Regions from separate parts of the Bradyrhizobium sp. HKCCYLR20261 genome, predicted to be linked through region 2. Evidence: predicted binding sites of a transcription regulator. Region 2 holds the regulator's gene; the other holds the start of a gene.
The links. Region 2 encodes LexA, which represses DNA repair genes until DNA is damaged. Its sites were predicted from a motif close to TGTTCNNNNTGTGTTCNG; they were not measured.
Positions count from the first base shown of each region.

Region 1 (7,798 bases), on a different contig from region 2:
TGCGTCTTGAAGCGCTGGAATTCCTCGAACGGCGACAGATAGGGATCGTCGTAGTTCAGATGCACGACGAAGCCGACCGCAACCAGATTGTCGTCGTAGTGATAGAGGAACGAGCCGCCGCCGGTCTTCATGTCGAGCGGCCAGCCGAACGAATGCTGGATCAGGCCCTTCTTGTGCTTGGCGGGATCGATCTGCCAGACTTCCTTGAGGCCGATGCCGAATTTCGGCGGCTCGCTCTTGGCGTCCAGCGCGAACTTCGAAATCAGCTGCTTGGAGAGGCTGCCGCGCGCGCCCTCGGCGAACAGCGTGTACTTGCCGAGCAGCTCCATGCCGCGGGTGAACGAGGCCTTGGGCTTGCCGTCCCGGCCGATGCCCATGTCGCCGGTGGCGATACCGCGCACCGCGCCCTGCTCGTTGTACAGCACCTCGGTCGCGGCGAAGCCCGGATAGATCTCGACGCCGAGCGCCTCGGCCTTGCGCGACAGCCAGCGGCAGACATTGCCGAGCGAGCCGATGTAGCAGTGATGGTTGTCCATCAAGGGCGGCATCGCGAAGGCCGGCAGCGAGACCGCGCCGTTCTCGGTCATCCAGTAGAACTTGTCGACCTGCACCTGCGTCTTCAGCGGGCAGTCGTCATCCGTGCGCCAATCGGGAATGAGCTTGTCGAGCGCGGCCGGATCGATCACCGCACCCGACAGGATGTGCGCGCCGACCTCGGAGCCCTTCTCGACCACGACGACGTTGAGATCGGCATTGAGCTGTTTCAGCCGGATCGCAGCCGTCAGGCCCGAGGGGCCTGCGCCGACGATCACGACGTCGAACTCCATGGATTCGCGCTCGGGTAATTCTTCGGTGCTCATGTCTCTCGATCTCAAGGCCCGGCTGGTGCAGTGGATGTGGCCCCTGCCGCCCCCTGGCGCAAGCAAAGGTCAAACCCGAGAGCTGCAATAGCGACAATGACTTAACTAGGGTTCCTCAAGGCGTTCGCGTTTCGCTGGAGGTGGGTCCTGAGGGGAGCGAAGGCGGCCGCCGGAACACTAGGGCGTTCCGTCCCTTTTTTGGGTTATTCCAAGCTCTTGTTTCCGATTTTTCGGGGCAGGACAACCACGTAAATGCATTCCGCCATGCGCCGGGACAGCGTAGACTGTCTTGAGTTGACGATCATGATGACCCCCGAGCCCCTCCCCGACGTCCGGCAGCTGCTCGCCTTCTATCTGGAGGCCGGGGTCGATTGCGCGCTTGCGGACGAGCCGATCAACCGGCTGGTCGAGCCAGAGCCCGCGCCCGCGGCTGCGCCGGTCGCGCGGCAGGCGGCTGCGCCGCAGGCCGGCCGGCCGGGCGCGCCGGCGATCATTCCGCCGCGCGGAGAACCGCCACCTCCGCCGGATGCCGCGATCGCCTCGGCGCGCGAGGCCGCAGCCACCGCACCGACGCTGCAGGCATTGCGCGATCTCCTGGAGAATTTCGACGGCTGCGCGCTGAAACAGACAGCCTCGCGGCTGGTGTTCGCCGACGGCAACCCGGAGGCGCGCATCATGCTGGTCGGCGAGGCGCCCGGCCGCGACGAGGACATCGAGGGGCTGCCGTTCGTGGGCCGCTCGGGCAAACTGCTCGACCGCATGATCGGCGCGATCGGGCTCGACCGGACGAAGGTGTACATCGCCAACGTGATTCCGTGGCGGCCGCCCGGCAACCGCACGCCGACGCCGCAGGAGACGCAGATCTGCCTGCCCTTCATCCGCCGCCAGATCGAGCTGGTCGATCCCGACGTGCTGGTGACGCTCGGCAACCCGTCGACCCAGGCGCTGCTCGGCACCACCGAGGGCATCATGCGCGTGCGCGGCAAATGGCGCGAGTATGATACCGGCAAGCGCACCATCCGCGCGATCGCCACCTTCCACCCGGCCTATCTGCTGCGCTCGCCATCCTACAAGCGGCTGTCCTGGCAGGATCTGCGCGCGGTCGCGACGGTGCTGGCGGTTTGAAACGCCTCTCTCCGCGTCATTGCGAGCGAAGCGAAGCAATCCAGAGTCTCGCTCACGACTCTGGATTGCTTCCGCCGTCGCCCTCCGGGCTATGGCGGACAAGTCGTCGCAACTGCTCCTCGCAATGACGGAGAACGTGGATAGCCCTACGTCCCCTTCGGCCGCACGATCGCCCAGCCGATGCGCAGCACCGGCTGGCGGCCGTTGATCAGCCAGTCGAAGCTGCGTGGCACTTCCGGCACCAGGCCGGGGAAGCGCTGGACCAGCTCCGGCGGCGGCGTGCCCGCGGTGTCGGAGGCGCGCCAGACGACGATGCCGCCGGTCTCGGCGAATTTCGCCGGCGTGATCCAGGGCGTCCGCTGCGGCGTGGCGTCGAGCAACAGATGCGCGCGGCGGCGGCCGAGGGCAACGAGGCTGGCGAGCCGCGGATCGCCGGCGACCGCCTGCAGCCGCTGATTGGTGCGGCGCTCGAAGCTCTCGACGAAGAAGCGCGAGATGTCCCGGGCCGGCATCGAGGTGGCGACCTCGCCGTCGCCGGTCAAAGGCTGCACCACGGCATTGCCGGCGACGAGGATGGCGGGCGCCGCGACCGCGGCCGCCCAGACCACGCGTAAGAGGCGCTGCCGGCGCAGATAGATCAGGTCGCCGGAGGCGACGACCAGGGCCAGCCCGACCATGGTCAGGCTGACCGCGGTGCCGCCGAGCACGCCAGGAAGACCGAACAGGCCGGAGATCAGGCTGCCCGCGAGCGCCGGTGCGATCGCGAAGCAATAGACGAAGTCGCGGGCGAGCGGCGGCACGGAACGGCGGTAGATGATCGGCGCCTCGGTATCGCCGCGGCTGACCCAGGAGGCATCGAGCACGACCAGCAGCAGCATCGCGGCGATCGCCAGCAGCAAGCCGCCGACGAGCGCAAGCCAGTGCCAGCCGCGCAGCGAGAGGTCCGCGAGCAGCGGCAAGGCCGGCAGGCCGACGCTGTCGGAGCGCAGCACGAAGATCAGGTAGGGCAGCGCCAGCGCCAGCACTACGAGCAGCGCGAACAAGGGATCGAACGAGCGCAGCACGCGGCGGCCCTGCGCGGTCGAGACCACGAAGCCGGCGAGCAGCAGCAACAGGAAGGCGGCCGCTGGCGTGGTCAGCAGCAGCAGCCCCGCCTCGATCGACCAGGCGAACCAGGCGTTGCGCCGGCCCTGCCCGAGAATCCGCCAGCTATGCAACAGCAGCAGCGCCCACAGCGGCCGTGCCAGCACCTCGGGACCGAATTCGAGCGTGGGCGCGCCGAACGCGGTGATGGTCATCGTGAGCAGCACCGCAAGCACGGCCTGCTGGCCGCCGACGATGGCACGCGCCAGGAGATAGATCACCCAGAGACTCAGCGCCGAACACGCCACGGCCAGCACATAGACGCCGAACAGATGGTTGCCGGCGATGCGGTAGGCGATGTCGGACAGCCAGAACGACAGCGGCGGCCCGAGATCGGTGCCGACCTGGTACTCACGGCCGAAGGCGATCGCGGTGGCGAGCTGGCCGGGCGGGCTGCGGTAGAACAGCACGGCAAGGCCAAGCCACATCAGGGCCTGGCAGAGCACCACGATGACGACGACCAGCCGCGGTCTTGCGCGGATCAGTTCGACAACCAGGGACGTGAAACGCATGAACGGCTGGATCGCTTAGCTGGGATCGCTTTGAAGCTGGGATCGCTTGGGACGTCGGGGATGCCGGCAGGACCGTCCCTCATGCGCAGCAGCCTCGCTGTCCGACGCCCGCAATCGATACCGCACGACTGGGCGCACAACACCGCCCCCGCTGCGAGGAGTGACACTTCGTGCTGGCTGGCTGCCTCAAGCTTTAAGACCGTGGCGCGGTCGAGGCAACCGGCATCAGGTGCCAAGCGAGATTTCGGTGGACGTGACCAGCGTGATCTCCGCGAACAGATCAGGCTCGGGCTCGACCGCCAAAGGCTGATGCTTCTGCCGGGCCGCCACGACCGGTGCAAACAGGCTGCGATGATGCACCGAGGGGCCGAGCCGGTCCAAGGCGGCGAGATGATCCGGCACGCCGTAGCCCTTGTGCTGCTCGAAGCCGTAGCCGGGGCAGTCCTGCGCCAGCGCGCACATCAACCGGTCACGCGTGACCTTGGCGACGATCGAGGCCGCCGCGATCGACATCACCAGCCCGTCGCCGCCGATCACCGCCTCGCAGTTGCAATCGACGTCGATACGGTCGCGGCCGTCGACGAACACGTGCTTCGGCGCCTCCGGCAGCGCCTTCACCGCGCGCGACAGCGCCCACAGCGACGCCCGCAGAATGTTGTCGCGATCGATTCGCGACGGCGAGGCGAAGGCAACGGCGAAGGCCGAGGTCTTGCAGATCTTGTCGAAGAGAATCTCGCGCTGCTCGGCGGTCAACCGCTTGGAATCATCGAGCCCCTTCGGGATGCGGTTGGGATCGAGAATCACCGCCGCAGCCACCACCGGTCCTGCGAGCGGACCGCGGCCGGCCTCGTCGCAGCCTGCGACCGGCCAGATGCCCTGCTTCAACAGCGCCCGCTCGCGCCGAAAGCTTGGCGGGGCCACCGCGATGACGCCCTTGCCGAGCTTGGCGCCGGCCTTGCTGGCCGCGCCCGCCCTGGTCGCGGCCTTCGCAGCGGCGCTCTTCTTCGCAGCACCGGCCGCTTTCGCCCTGCCCGGCTTGTTCGCTTGGTCCCGAATCATGGCCGGGATCGTGCGGAACGAGCCAACGCAGCGCAACCGGAGCGGACCTCAATTCACCGCTATTCCCATCCGCCGAGTTCCGAATTGAGGTCGCCTCAGAACAGGCTCAACTGCTGCCCGCCGCCTTTCGGCCGCACGAAATGATCCGTGGTCAGCTTGGTCCGCCGCTTGTTCAGCCCGAGCTTCTCGCACGCGATCTCGAAGCGGCGACCGATCATCCAGGCCATCGGTCCCGTGCCCTTCATGCGCGTGCCCCATTGCGAGTCGTAGTCGCGGCCGCCGCGCATGTCGCGGATCAAGGTGAACACATGGCGATAGCGGTCCGGATAGTGCTCCAGCAGCCATTCGCGGAACAGGTCGCGCACCTCCAGCGGCAGCCGCAACAGAACATAGGCCGCTTCCTTGACGCCGGCATGAGCAGCGGCATCGAGGATGCGCTCGATCTCGCTGTCGTTGAGCGCCGGGATCACCGGCGCCACCATCACCGTGGTCGGGATGCCCGCCTTCGACAGCGCCTGCAGCGCCTCCAGCCGCTTCGATGGCGTCGAGGCCCGCGGCTCCATGGTGCGGGCCAGCTTCGGATCCAGCGTGGTCACTGATATCGCGACCTTCGCCAGGTTCTTCTTGGCCATCCGCGCCAGAATGTCGGCATCACGCATCACCAGCGCCGACTTGGTGACGATTCCGACGGGATGGCCAACCTTTTCCAGCACCTCGAGGATGCCGCGCATGATCTTCCGCTCGCGCTCGATCGGCTGATACGGATCGGTGTTGGTGCCGATCGCGATCATCCGCGGCTCATAGCCGCTGGCGGCAAGCTCCTTCTCCAGCAGCGCCGGCGCGTCGGGCTTCACGAACAGCTTGGATTCGAAATCCAGCCCCGGCGACAGGCCGAGAAAGGCGTGGGTCGGCCGCGCGAAGCAGTAGACGCAGCCGTGCTCGCAGCCGCGATACGGATTGATCGATCGGTCGAAGCCGATGTCGGGAGAATCGTTGCGCGTGATGACCTTGCGCGAGGTGTCGGTCGCGACCGTGGTCTTGAACGGCGGCAAGTCCTCGAGGCTCTGCCAGCCATCGTCGAAGACAACACGGGCCTCCGCCTCGTAGCGGCCGCTCGCATTGGATTGGGCACCCCGGCCGCGGCGCCGGCCCCGTTCGATGGCGACCGCGAGTTCGGGAAAGTCCTTGTCAGGACCAGTCGTATCAGGACCAGACGAAGGCGCGCCCACCGGCTCGGAGGGCACCGGGACCGGCGGGCGCTTGAGGGCATGTGAAGATGCTCGGCTCATGGCCAAGACATAGCACAAAAAGAGAACATAACAAGATCAAAATTGAACAAGCTCGGAGGATCGGTTCTGAGCCTGCGCAAGGCCAGCCATCACATTCCCGTTCTATGCTGCGGCCGCGTTGGAACGGGACGGTGCGGCGTTACTCTCCTGTACTCTCCCGCAGGCGCGAAACGGACGGCAAGCGAGGTCCCATGCAGCTCAGTTCTCCCCAACCGACCCTTCCCGCTGACGATCTCGACCTGCTCGACCGCTATTGGCGGGCAGCCAACTATCTCTCGGTCGGCCAGATCTATCTGCTCGACAATCCGCTGCTGCGCGAGCCGCTGAAGCCGGAGCACATCAAACCGCGCCTGCTCGGCCATTGGGGCACCACGCCGGGGCTGAACTTCATCTATGCCCATCTCAACCGCGCCATCGTCGCGCAGGATCTCGACGTGATTTATGTCTGCGGCCCCGGCCATGGCGGTCCGGGCATGGTCGCCAACACCTATCTCGAGGGCAGCTACAGCGAGATCTATCCCGATATCAGCCGCGACGTGGATGGCTTGCGGAAGCTGTTCCGGCAGTTCTCCTTTCCCGGCGGCATCCCGAGCCACGCCGCGCCGGAGACGCCGGGCTCGATCCACGAAGGCGGCGAGCTCGGCTACGCGTTGGTCCATGCCTATGGCGCCGCGTTCGACAATCCCGATCTGATCGTTGCCTGCGTGATCGGCGATGGCGAGGCCGAGACCGGCCCGCTCGCCGCATCCTGGCACTCGAACAAGTTTCTGAACCCGGCGCACGACGGCGCCGTGCTGCCGATCCTGCATCTCAACGGCTACAAGATCGCCAACCCCACCGTGCTCGCCCGCTTGGGCGATGCCGAGCTCAAATCCCTGTTCGAAGGCTATGGCTACGCGCCGTTGTTTGTCGAAGGCGACGAGCCCAAGGCGATGCACCGCCAGATGGCCGACGCGCTCGACGTCGCGCTCGCCAGCATCCGCTCGATCCAGCAGAACGCGCGCCAGCCGGATGCGGTGATCCAGCGTCCGCGCTGGCCGATGATCGTGCTGCGCAGCCCGAAGGGCTGGACCGGGCCTAGGGAAGTCGACGGCCTCAAGGTCGAGGGCTTCTGGCGCGCGCATCAGGTGCCGATCGCAAATCCGCGCGGCAAGCCGGAGCACCTCGCGCTGCTCGAAGCGTGGATGAGGAGCTACCAGCCGGAGACGCTGTTCGATACGAACGGCCGTCTCGTGCCGGAGTTGCAGGCTCTCGCGCCAAAGGGGACGCGGCGCATGGGCGCCAATCCGCATGCGAATGGCGGCCTGCTCAAGCGCGAGCTGAAGCTGCCGGACTATCGCGCCTTCGCCGTCGAGGTGCGCTCGCCCGGCGAGACCATCACCGAAGCCACGCGCGAACTCGGCAAGTTTCTGCGCGAGGTCGTCAAGCTGAATGCGGAGGCGAGAAACTTCCGTATCATGGGCCCGGACGAGACCGCCTCGAACCGGCTCGACGCGGTGTTCGACGTCACCGAGCGCGTCTGGATGGAAGGCATCGAGCCCTATGACGTCCATCTCGCCCATGACGGCCGGGTCATGGAGGTGTTGAGCGAACATCTCTGCCAGGGCTGGCTGGAGGGCTATCTGCTCACCGGCCGTCACGGCCTGTTCTCCTGCTACGAGGCCTTCATCCACATCGTGGATTCGATGTTCAACCAGCACGCCAAATGGCTGAAGGTCTCGCGCGAGCTGCCGTGGCGGCGTCCGATCGCGTCCCTGAACTATCTGCTGACGTCGCATGTCTGGCGGCAGGACCATAACGGGTTCAGCCA
Region 1 is NZ_JBNPUZ010000002.1:545,439-553,236, forward strand. It holds gene ACQR1L_RS06160 (electron transfer flavoprotein-ubiquinone oxidoreductase) at 1-860, opposite strand, end outside; gene ACQR1L_RS06165 (uracil-DNA glycosylase) at 1,167-1,985, shown strand; gene ACQR1L_RS06170 (glycosyltransferase family 39 protein) at 2,132-3,640, opposite strand; gene ACQR1L_RS06175 (ribonuclease HII) at 3,866-4,699, opposite strand; gene ACQR1L_RS06180 (PA0069 family radical SAM protein) at 4,795-5,988, opposite strand; gene ACQR1L_RS06185 (phosphoketolase family protein) at 6,180-7,798, shown strand, end outside.
Region 1: a site for LexA is predicted at 5,999-6,016, ahead of ACQR1L_RS06180 (PA0069 family radical SAM protein). Genes of this name have one in related genera too.

Region 2 (7,798 bases):
AACATCGACATCATCTCCTTGCGCGACCGCCCGGACTTGATCCCCTGCGTGTTCTCGCCCGAGCTCGACGCCGTCTGGCCCGAGTTCATGCGGCAGGATCGGACGGCGATGCTGTATTATGATGAGCCCGCGTTCGCTCATTACGCCGACTGCGCTTTCGCAGCTCTCGCCGGCGACGAGGTTGTCGGGCGCGCCTTCGCGGTGCCCTTCGCCTTCGGCATCGAGGGCCGCGACGAACTGCCCAATGCCGGCTGGGACGAGGTGATCCGATGGGGTCACGAGGACCGCATGCTGGGACGGCAGCAGACGACCATGAGCGCATTGGAGATCGCCCTGCTGCCGAAGGCGCGCGTGCCGGGCAGCTCGCGCGCCATGCTCGATGCGTTCAAGCAATGCGCGCGAGCGAAGGGCTTCTCCGAGCTCTACGCGCCGGTGCGGCCGAACCAGAAGCATTTGCAACCGAAGACGCCGATGCGTGACTATCTCGAACAGCGACGCGCCGATGGCCAGCTCGCCGATTCCTGGCTGCGCACGCACCTCGCCATCGGCGGCGAGATCGTCAAGATTGCGCCTTGCTCGATGACCATTGTCGGCACGCTTGCAGAGTGGTCACAATGGACGGGCGTGCCATTCGATCATTCAGGCGAGGTCGAGATCCCCGGCGCGCTGGTGCCCGTGCTCACATCGGTCGAGCAAGATTACGCCGTCTACGTCGAACCCAACGTGTGGATCAGGCATCCGGTGTGATATGAACTCACTTCGTCGAATTATTTCCGGCCGTGCAAAACTCGCGACGTTGGTTGCCGGCCGAGGCGAGCCCGTCGTCTTCCTGCATGCAGCGGTGTTCGACCACACCATGTGGCTTGCGCAGATCGACGACATCGCAGCCACCCACACGGCGATCTCCTACGATCGCCGCGGCTTCGGAGAGACGGTGGCAGAGATCGAAGACCATTCACCGGTTGCCGACTTGCTCGCGGTGATCGATGCGCTCGCGCCGGGCCGGCAGGCGACGCTTGTCGCCTGTTCGCAAGGCGGAAAGATCGCGCTCGACTTCGCGCTGGCGCAGCCGTCGCGGACACGTGCCCTCGTTCTGATCGCGCCATCGATCAGCGGAGCGCCAGAGCCGGTCTACCCACCGGCCATCACGGCGCTGCTGCGCGATGTCGCCGCAGCAGAGGCGGCACGCGATTGGGACCGCGTCAGCATGCTCAAGGCGCATCTCTGGCTCGACGGTCCGCTCGCACCTGATGGGCGCGTATCGGGCGAGTTGCGCGACATGTTTCTGCAGAAGAACGCCGCCGCGCTGCGCGCAGCGCCGGTGGGCGCAAGTCTCGACGTGACACCTGCCTTCCCGCGCCTCGGCGAGATCACCGCGCCGGCGCTCGTGATCTGGGGCGACCTCGACTTTCCTCATATCCAGGAGCGAAGCCGATTGCTTGCTGCGACGATGCCGAACGCGGCCGGTCACGGGATCACCGGTGTTGCGCATCTGCCGAGCCTCGAACAGCCCGCGGAGGTCACCGGACTGATCACGAGGTTTCTCGCCACATTGTAAGAGCGCCCCGCGCGAGGCTGCTCCCCAAGGCACCGGTCGGATTGGCCCCTTGGCCCCGCCCTGCGCGTTCGGTTAGAACGCGACTCCCTCGACTCGTCCGCTTCCTTCCAAAGGAACTCTGATGGCCTTGATGCCGGTGTCCGATGCGTTGTCCGCGGTGCTTGCCGGCGCCGAGCCGCTGCCTGAGGAGATGGTCGGGCTGGACGAGGCATTCCACCGCATCCTGGCGCGCGACCTGGCAGCACTGCGGACGCAGCCGCCGGAGGCGATGTCGGCGATGGACGGTTACGCGCTGCGGGCGGCCGATGCCGACAGGCCGGGCGCCAAGCTCAAGGTGATCGGCGAGGTCGCGGCCGGGCGGCCGTTCGATCGCGTGGTCGGCGCTGGCGAGGCGGCGCGCATCTTCACCGGCGGCGTCGTGCCGGAGGGCGCCGATGCGGTCGTCATCCAGGAGGATACGACCGCGGAGGGCGGCCATGTGGTCGTCAATGAGGCCGCCATCAAGGGCCGGCACATCCGCCCCGCTGGCGTCGACTTCCACCAGGGCATGGTGCTGCTGAAGGCCGGACGCCGGCTCAGCGACCGCGACCTGTCGCTGGCGGCCAGCATGAATCATCCGGCGCTGCCGGTGCGGCGGCGGCCCAAGGTGGCGCTGCTCGCGACCGGCGACGAACTGGTGATGCCGGGCTCCGAGCCCGGTCCCGGCCAGATCGTCTACTCCAACGGCTATGCGCTGCGGGCGCTGGTGCGTAGCGAGGGTGCCGAGCCGATTGATCTCGGCATCGCCGTCGACACGATGGAGGCCACCGTGGCCGGCATCCGCCGGGCACGCGAGTCCGGCGCAGATATCTTGATCACCACCGGCGGCGCCTCGGTCGGCGACCATGATCTGGTCAAGCAAGCCCTCGAGGCCGAAGGCGTCGAGATGGCGTTCTGGAAGATCGCGATGCGGCCGGGCAAGCCGATGATGCACGGCCGGCTCGGCGGCATGAGGGTGATCGGCCTGCCGGGCAACCCGGTGTCGTCCTATGTCTGCGCCATCCTGTTCCTGGTGCCGCTGATTCGTGCCCTGCTCGGGCGCGAGGAGGTCGCGCCGCCGCGCGAGACCGCCCTGCTCGGCCGCGAACTCGGGCCGAACGACTCACGCGAGGACTATCTGCGCGCGCAGTTGGAAGAGCGCCCCGACGGCACGCTGATCGCCACGCCGGTGAACCAGCAGGATTCGTCTCTGCTCGGGAATCTCGCGCTTTCGCAGGCGCTGGTGATCCGTCCGGCCTTCGCGCCGAAGGCTCCCGCAGGCAGCCCTTGCGAGATCCTGCGCCTGCCCAGGTGAGGCGTCGGTGGGTGGGCTTCCTCCGGTAAAGCTCGGTCCATTCATCATATTTTTAGGATTGCAGAACACACATCGAACAGATAGTGTCCGTTCATGATTTGTTTTTAGTATGTTGCGGGTGACGTGAATGACGGTCGTCCAGTCTGGCTCTGGGACGCAAGAGCTCTTGAGAACTTCGGACGACAACCAACCGGGGACCAGGTCGAGATGCTGACGCGCAAACAGTACGAACTTCTGCGGTTCATCAACGAACGGCTCAAGGAAGCCGGCGTGCCGCCGTCCTTCGACGAGATGAAGGATGCGCTCGACCTGCGCTCCAAGTCCGGCATCCATCGGCTGATTACAGCTCTCGAAGAGCGCGGCTTCATCCGCCGGCTGCCCAATCGCGCCCGCGCGATCGAGGTGATCAAGCTGCCCGAGCTCTCGCAGGCCGCCAACAACCGGCGCGGCGGCTTCACGCCGTCGGTGATCGAGGGCAATCTCGGCAAGGTTCGCACATCGACACCGGCGCTCGACGATGGTGAGCGTCCCGTCGCGGTGCCGGTGATGGGCCGGATTGCCGCGGGTACGCCGATCGAGGCGCTGCAGACGCGCAGCCACACCATCAGCGTGCCGGCCGACATGCTTGGCAATGGCGAACACTACGCGCTCGAAGTCCGCGGCGATTCGATGGTCGACGCCGGCATCCTCGACGGCGACATGGCGCTGATCCAGCGCAACGAGTCCGCCGACACCGGCGACATCGTCGTGGCGCTGATCGACGACGAGGAAGCGACGTTGAAGCGCTTCCGCCGCCGCGGCGCGTCGATCGCCCTGGAGCCGGCCAACACGGCGTATGAGGTGCGCATCCTGCCGCCCAACCGGGTGAAGATCCAGGGCAAGCTGGTCGGGCTGTACCGGAAGTACTGAGTCCCGGCGTCTGCGAGGCCGCCGGATCTGCCCAGCAGATCGGCGGTGTGAGCCGCCCGGACTCGCGGCCGCCTATTTATGAGTCAGTTGAGAATGCACATCATGATGTGCAGCGCGGCACACTCAAACGCTTGTGATCGGCAGCGCCCGCGCGCACTGCAGATCAGCGCAGAATTGCCGCGAAGCGCGCGCTAACATCGCTCCCGATGTCCACTCTGATAGAGGCCTGCGCCTGTCCGGGGGGAGCGTGGGTCAGCTATCTCTGAACGAGGAGCGATCCGATGTGTGACTACAGCCTCCATGCCGTTGCCTCCCGTCCCGCCAAAGTCGGCGAGACGCTGATCTCGACGACGTTCCGCGGCACCGCGACCCGCGGCTTCGCCTTGGAAAGCGAGCCGACCGTCGCGGTCTGCATGCTGCCCGGCACCGAGCTCGCCTTTGCCGAGGACGTTCGCTACGACAGCCGCTGGCTGTGGACCCGCACGATCCGCGAGCGCGTCGCCAAGTTCAACACCATCGAGAAGCACATTCCCGACCGCCATCACGACGCGATCGAGTTCGCGGATGGACGCCATGTGCTGGTGACTCAGCTCTGCGAGGGCCAGCGCGTCACCGTGCTGCAATTGCCGGTCAGCAAGCAGCCGGGCGAACGACGCGAGATCGCGGAGGAGGCGCCGGCGCAGCAGCCGACGCCAATCCGCCGCATCAGCATCACCTGAGCCACGCGCAACATTCGATGGGCTGAGCGTCAGCTCATTGTCATGCGGATCGCACGCTGACGCCGCAATCGTCGACCGGCTCTACTCCGGAGCCGACCGTTGCGGCGCCGGTGTCGTGTGCTGCATTCGACCCAAGGACTAATCCTCTCCAGCCTGCTCCGTGTCAGGCGGTGTCGCGTCCTGCGCGCGCGACGGTGGCGCGCGCGGCGTCAGCGTCGCCTCGAACTCGCTGGGCTCGGCGGGTGCCGGCCACCACGGCCGGCCCGTGCCGTCGGCGCGCACCGGCGTGACGGCAAGGCCCTTGCCGTTCTGCACGAGCATCAAGGCCCCCTGCTGCTGCAGGCGCGGACGGTCGATCACGGCAGCCTCGCACGACTGTGGGGCCGAGCGCGCCGTCACCACCAGCGCGGCGCGGGTGCAATCGTCGGCAAGTGCATCGACCCGCAGCGCCAGCGCGACGATGCGGCCGTCTGCCATCGCGACCACGCAGCCCTGCTCGTCACAGGACACGCCGTCACCAAGCGACGAATCGGCGGGCAGCCGCGCGTCGGCGTCGGCCGCGAGCCATTCCTTGGTGACGAACACGTCCTTGCCGCTGCGCATCACATGCAGGCGTCCGTCGCGGCCGCGGACGGCCACCGCGCGGCCATCGCCGGAGACGAGAATATCGGGACGGGGCGTCATCGCGGCCCAGGCCGTGGCCGCCGCCAGCAGCACGGCGCCCGACCAGCGCAGCGGCGTGCGCAACAGGCCGATCAGGATGAGGCCCAGGCTGGCCGCGATCAGCGGGCCGATGCCGAACGCCGGGATACGGCCGACGGCACCGGGCAGCGCCGCCACCCAGCGCGTCACGGCGATCATCCAGTCGATGCCCCAGCCCATCAGCGTCCACCAGGGGCCATCGAGGCCGAACGGCGCTGCGAGCAGGCCCAGCAGGCCCGCCGGCATCACCAGCACCGAGACCACCGGCATCGCCGCGAGATTGGCGAGCACGCCATAGGGCGTGATGCGGTGGAAATGGAAGGCGGCATAGGGCGTCGTCGCGAGCCCCGCGATCAGCGAGGCCAGCAGCAGCATGGACAGTTCCCGGCCGCCCCACAGCGCGATGCGCTGCGTGGTCGAACTGTCGGGGGTCGCGAACAGTCTCGGCAGGCCGAACTGCACCAGCGCGACGAGGCCGAGCGTGGCCGCGAACGACATCTGGAAGCTCGGATGCACCAGCGCTTCGGGGGCCGCGATCAGGACGATCATGGCGGCCACCGCGAGCGTGCGGAAGGTGACGGCGCGGCGATCGACCATCACGGCGATCAGCACCACGGCCGTCATGAAGAACGATCGCTGCGTGGCGACCTCGGCACCCGACAGCAGCAGATAGAACGCGGCCGCGACCAGTGCCGCGGCGGCGGCCCATTTCTTGATCGGATGGCTGATGGTCAGGCCGGGGATCAGCGCGAGCAGCGCGCGCACGGCGAAGAACACGACGCCGGCCACGACCGCCATGTGATAGCCCGAGATCGACAGCACGTGGCCGAGGCCGGAGACGAACATCGCGTCGTTGACATCCGGCGTGATGGCGTCGCGCCGTCCGGTCAGCAGCGCAGTAGCAATGGCGCGCTCGTCACCACTGAGACGGGAGCGGATGCGCGCATCGATCGCATCGCGCAGGCCCTGCATGGTCGCGGCGTAGCGCAGGGCGTAGCTGCTCTCCTGTGGCGGTGGCTGGGCCGTGATCGTGCCCATCACGAAACCGGAGGCGCCGATGCCCTGGAAAAACATGTCGCGCGCGAAGTCGTAACTGCCGGGACGCACCGGCGCGAGCGGCGGCAGCAGCCGCGCCTTGAGCTGCACGAAGCTGCCAACCTCCGGCGCCGTGCCCTTGCGCACCGCGAGCCGCACGCGCACCAGCGCGACGCTGCTGCGCGGGCTCTCCATCGATGCCACCCGCAGCACGATGCGGTCGCTGCGCTCGCGGATGTCGCGCGCTTCGACGAAGCCTGTGAGCGAGACCGAATACAGCGGCCGCGCCAGCACGGGGTGGGCGACGCGGGCGGTCCGGGCGGTCGCGGCGGCAAAGCCGGCCGCCGCCGCTGCGATCATCACGACCGCCGGAAACAGCCGATGCCGGCGCATCAGCCCGGCCGCGACGCAGAGCAGCACCGCGGTGACCGCGGTGACCCACAGCACGGGCTCGTGGTCGGCGGAAAAATACAGCGCGATGCCCGCGCCGAACGCGACGGGCACCCACGGCAGCAGCCGCCCTGCGCCGGCCTCCTCCCGGGCCCAGCTCTTGAGCTTGCCGGCAAGCGACGGCCATGCGCCGGCGCCGATCGCGGGCCAGCCGGCGGCAAGCGCGCCGCGCGGCGGCCAGACATCGGCCATCACGCCCGCGAACCCGCGCCGCCCTCCTGGCGGCCGCACCGGCCCCGCCATGCCCACACCACCCGCTACCGGACTGGCGTCAGGCTACCGGAAGCTGTGCGAGCGCGCCTAGCAGAACGGAACGGGAATACCGGTCGATGCATCCCGCAATGCACGGGAACTTTCGTGCACCCCCGGACTTATACGGTCATGGACGACCACGCGATCGACGACCCCTTCGCCGACCTCGAACTCGAGAAGGCGATCCACCTGCGCTGGACCCTGCGCGACATCAAGGCCAACCGGCTCACCCTCTCTCCCGTCAGCGACGAGGACCTGTCCCTGCTCGCCGAGCGCGGCCTCGTCGAGCTCGGCGAGGGCGTGCCGACACTGACCGATGCCGGCCAGGACGCGATCGGCTGAGCGGCGCGCGCCTCAGCCCTTCGCGACCTCCTTGGCGAACGTGTCGCGCAGGCCGATGGTGCGGTTGAACACCAGCCTGTCGGGCGTCGAGTCGGGATCGCGCACGAAGTAGCCCTGACGCTCGAACTGCATCGGGTCGGCCGAATTGCTTTCGGCGATCGCCGGCTCGATGCGCGCGTCGGTCAGCACCTCCAGCGAGTCCGGATTGAGGTCGGCGGTGAAGTCCGCCGCGTTCGGGCTCGGATTGGCGAACAGCTGGTTGTAGAGGCGGATCTCGGCTGTCAACGACTGCGCGGCCGGCAGCCAATGCATCGTCGCCTTGACCTTGCGTCCGTCGGGCGCGTTGCCGCCCTTGGTCGCCGGATCATAGGTGCAGCGCAGCTCGACGATCTCGCCGGCGTCGTTCTTGATGACCTCGCGGCACTTGATGAAATAGGCGTAGCGCAGCCGCACCTCGTTGCCTGGCGACAGGCGGAAGAACTTCTTCGGCGGGTTCTC
Region 2 is NZ_JBNPUZ010000006.1:378,955-386,752, forward strand. It holds gene ACQR1L_RS17150 (hypothetical protein) at 88-747, shown strand; gene ACQR1L_RS17155 (alpha/beta fold hydrolase) at 749-1,558, shown strand; gene ACQR1L_RS17160 (molybdopterin molybdotransferase MoeA) at 1,680-2,891, shown strand; gene lexA (transcriptional repressor LexA) at 3,099-3,800, shown strand; gene ACQR1L_RS17170 (hypothetical protein) at 4,082-4,519, shown strand; gene ACQR1L_RS17175 (ComEC/Rec2 family competence protein) at 4,658-6,949, opposite strand; gene ACQR1L_RS17180 (hypothetical protein) at 7,088-7,300, shown strand; gene ACQR1L_RS17185 (glutamine--tRNA ligase/YqeY domain fusion protein) at 7,313-7,798, opposite strand, start outside.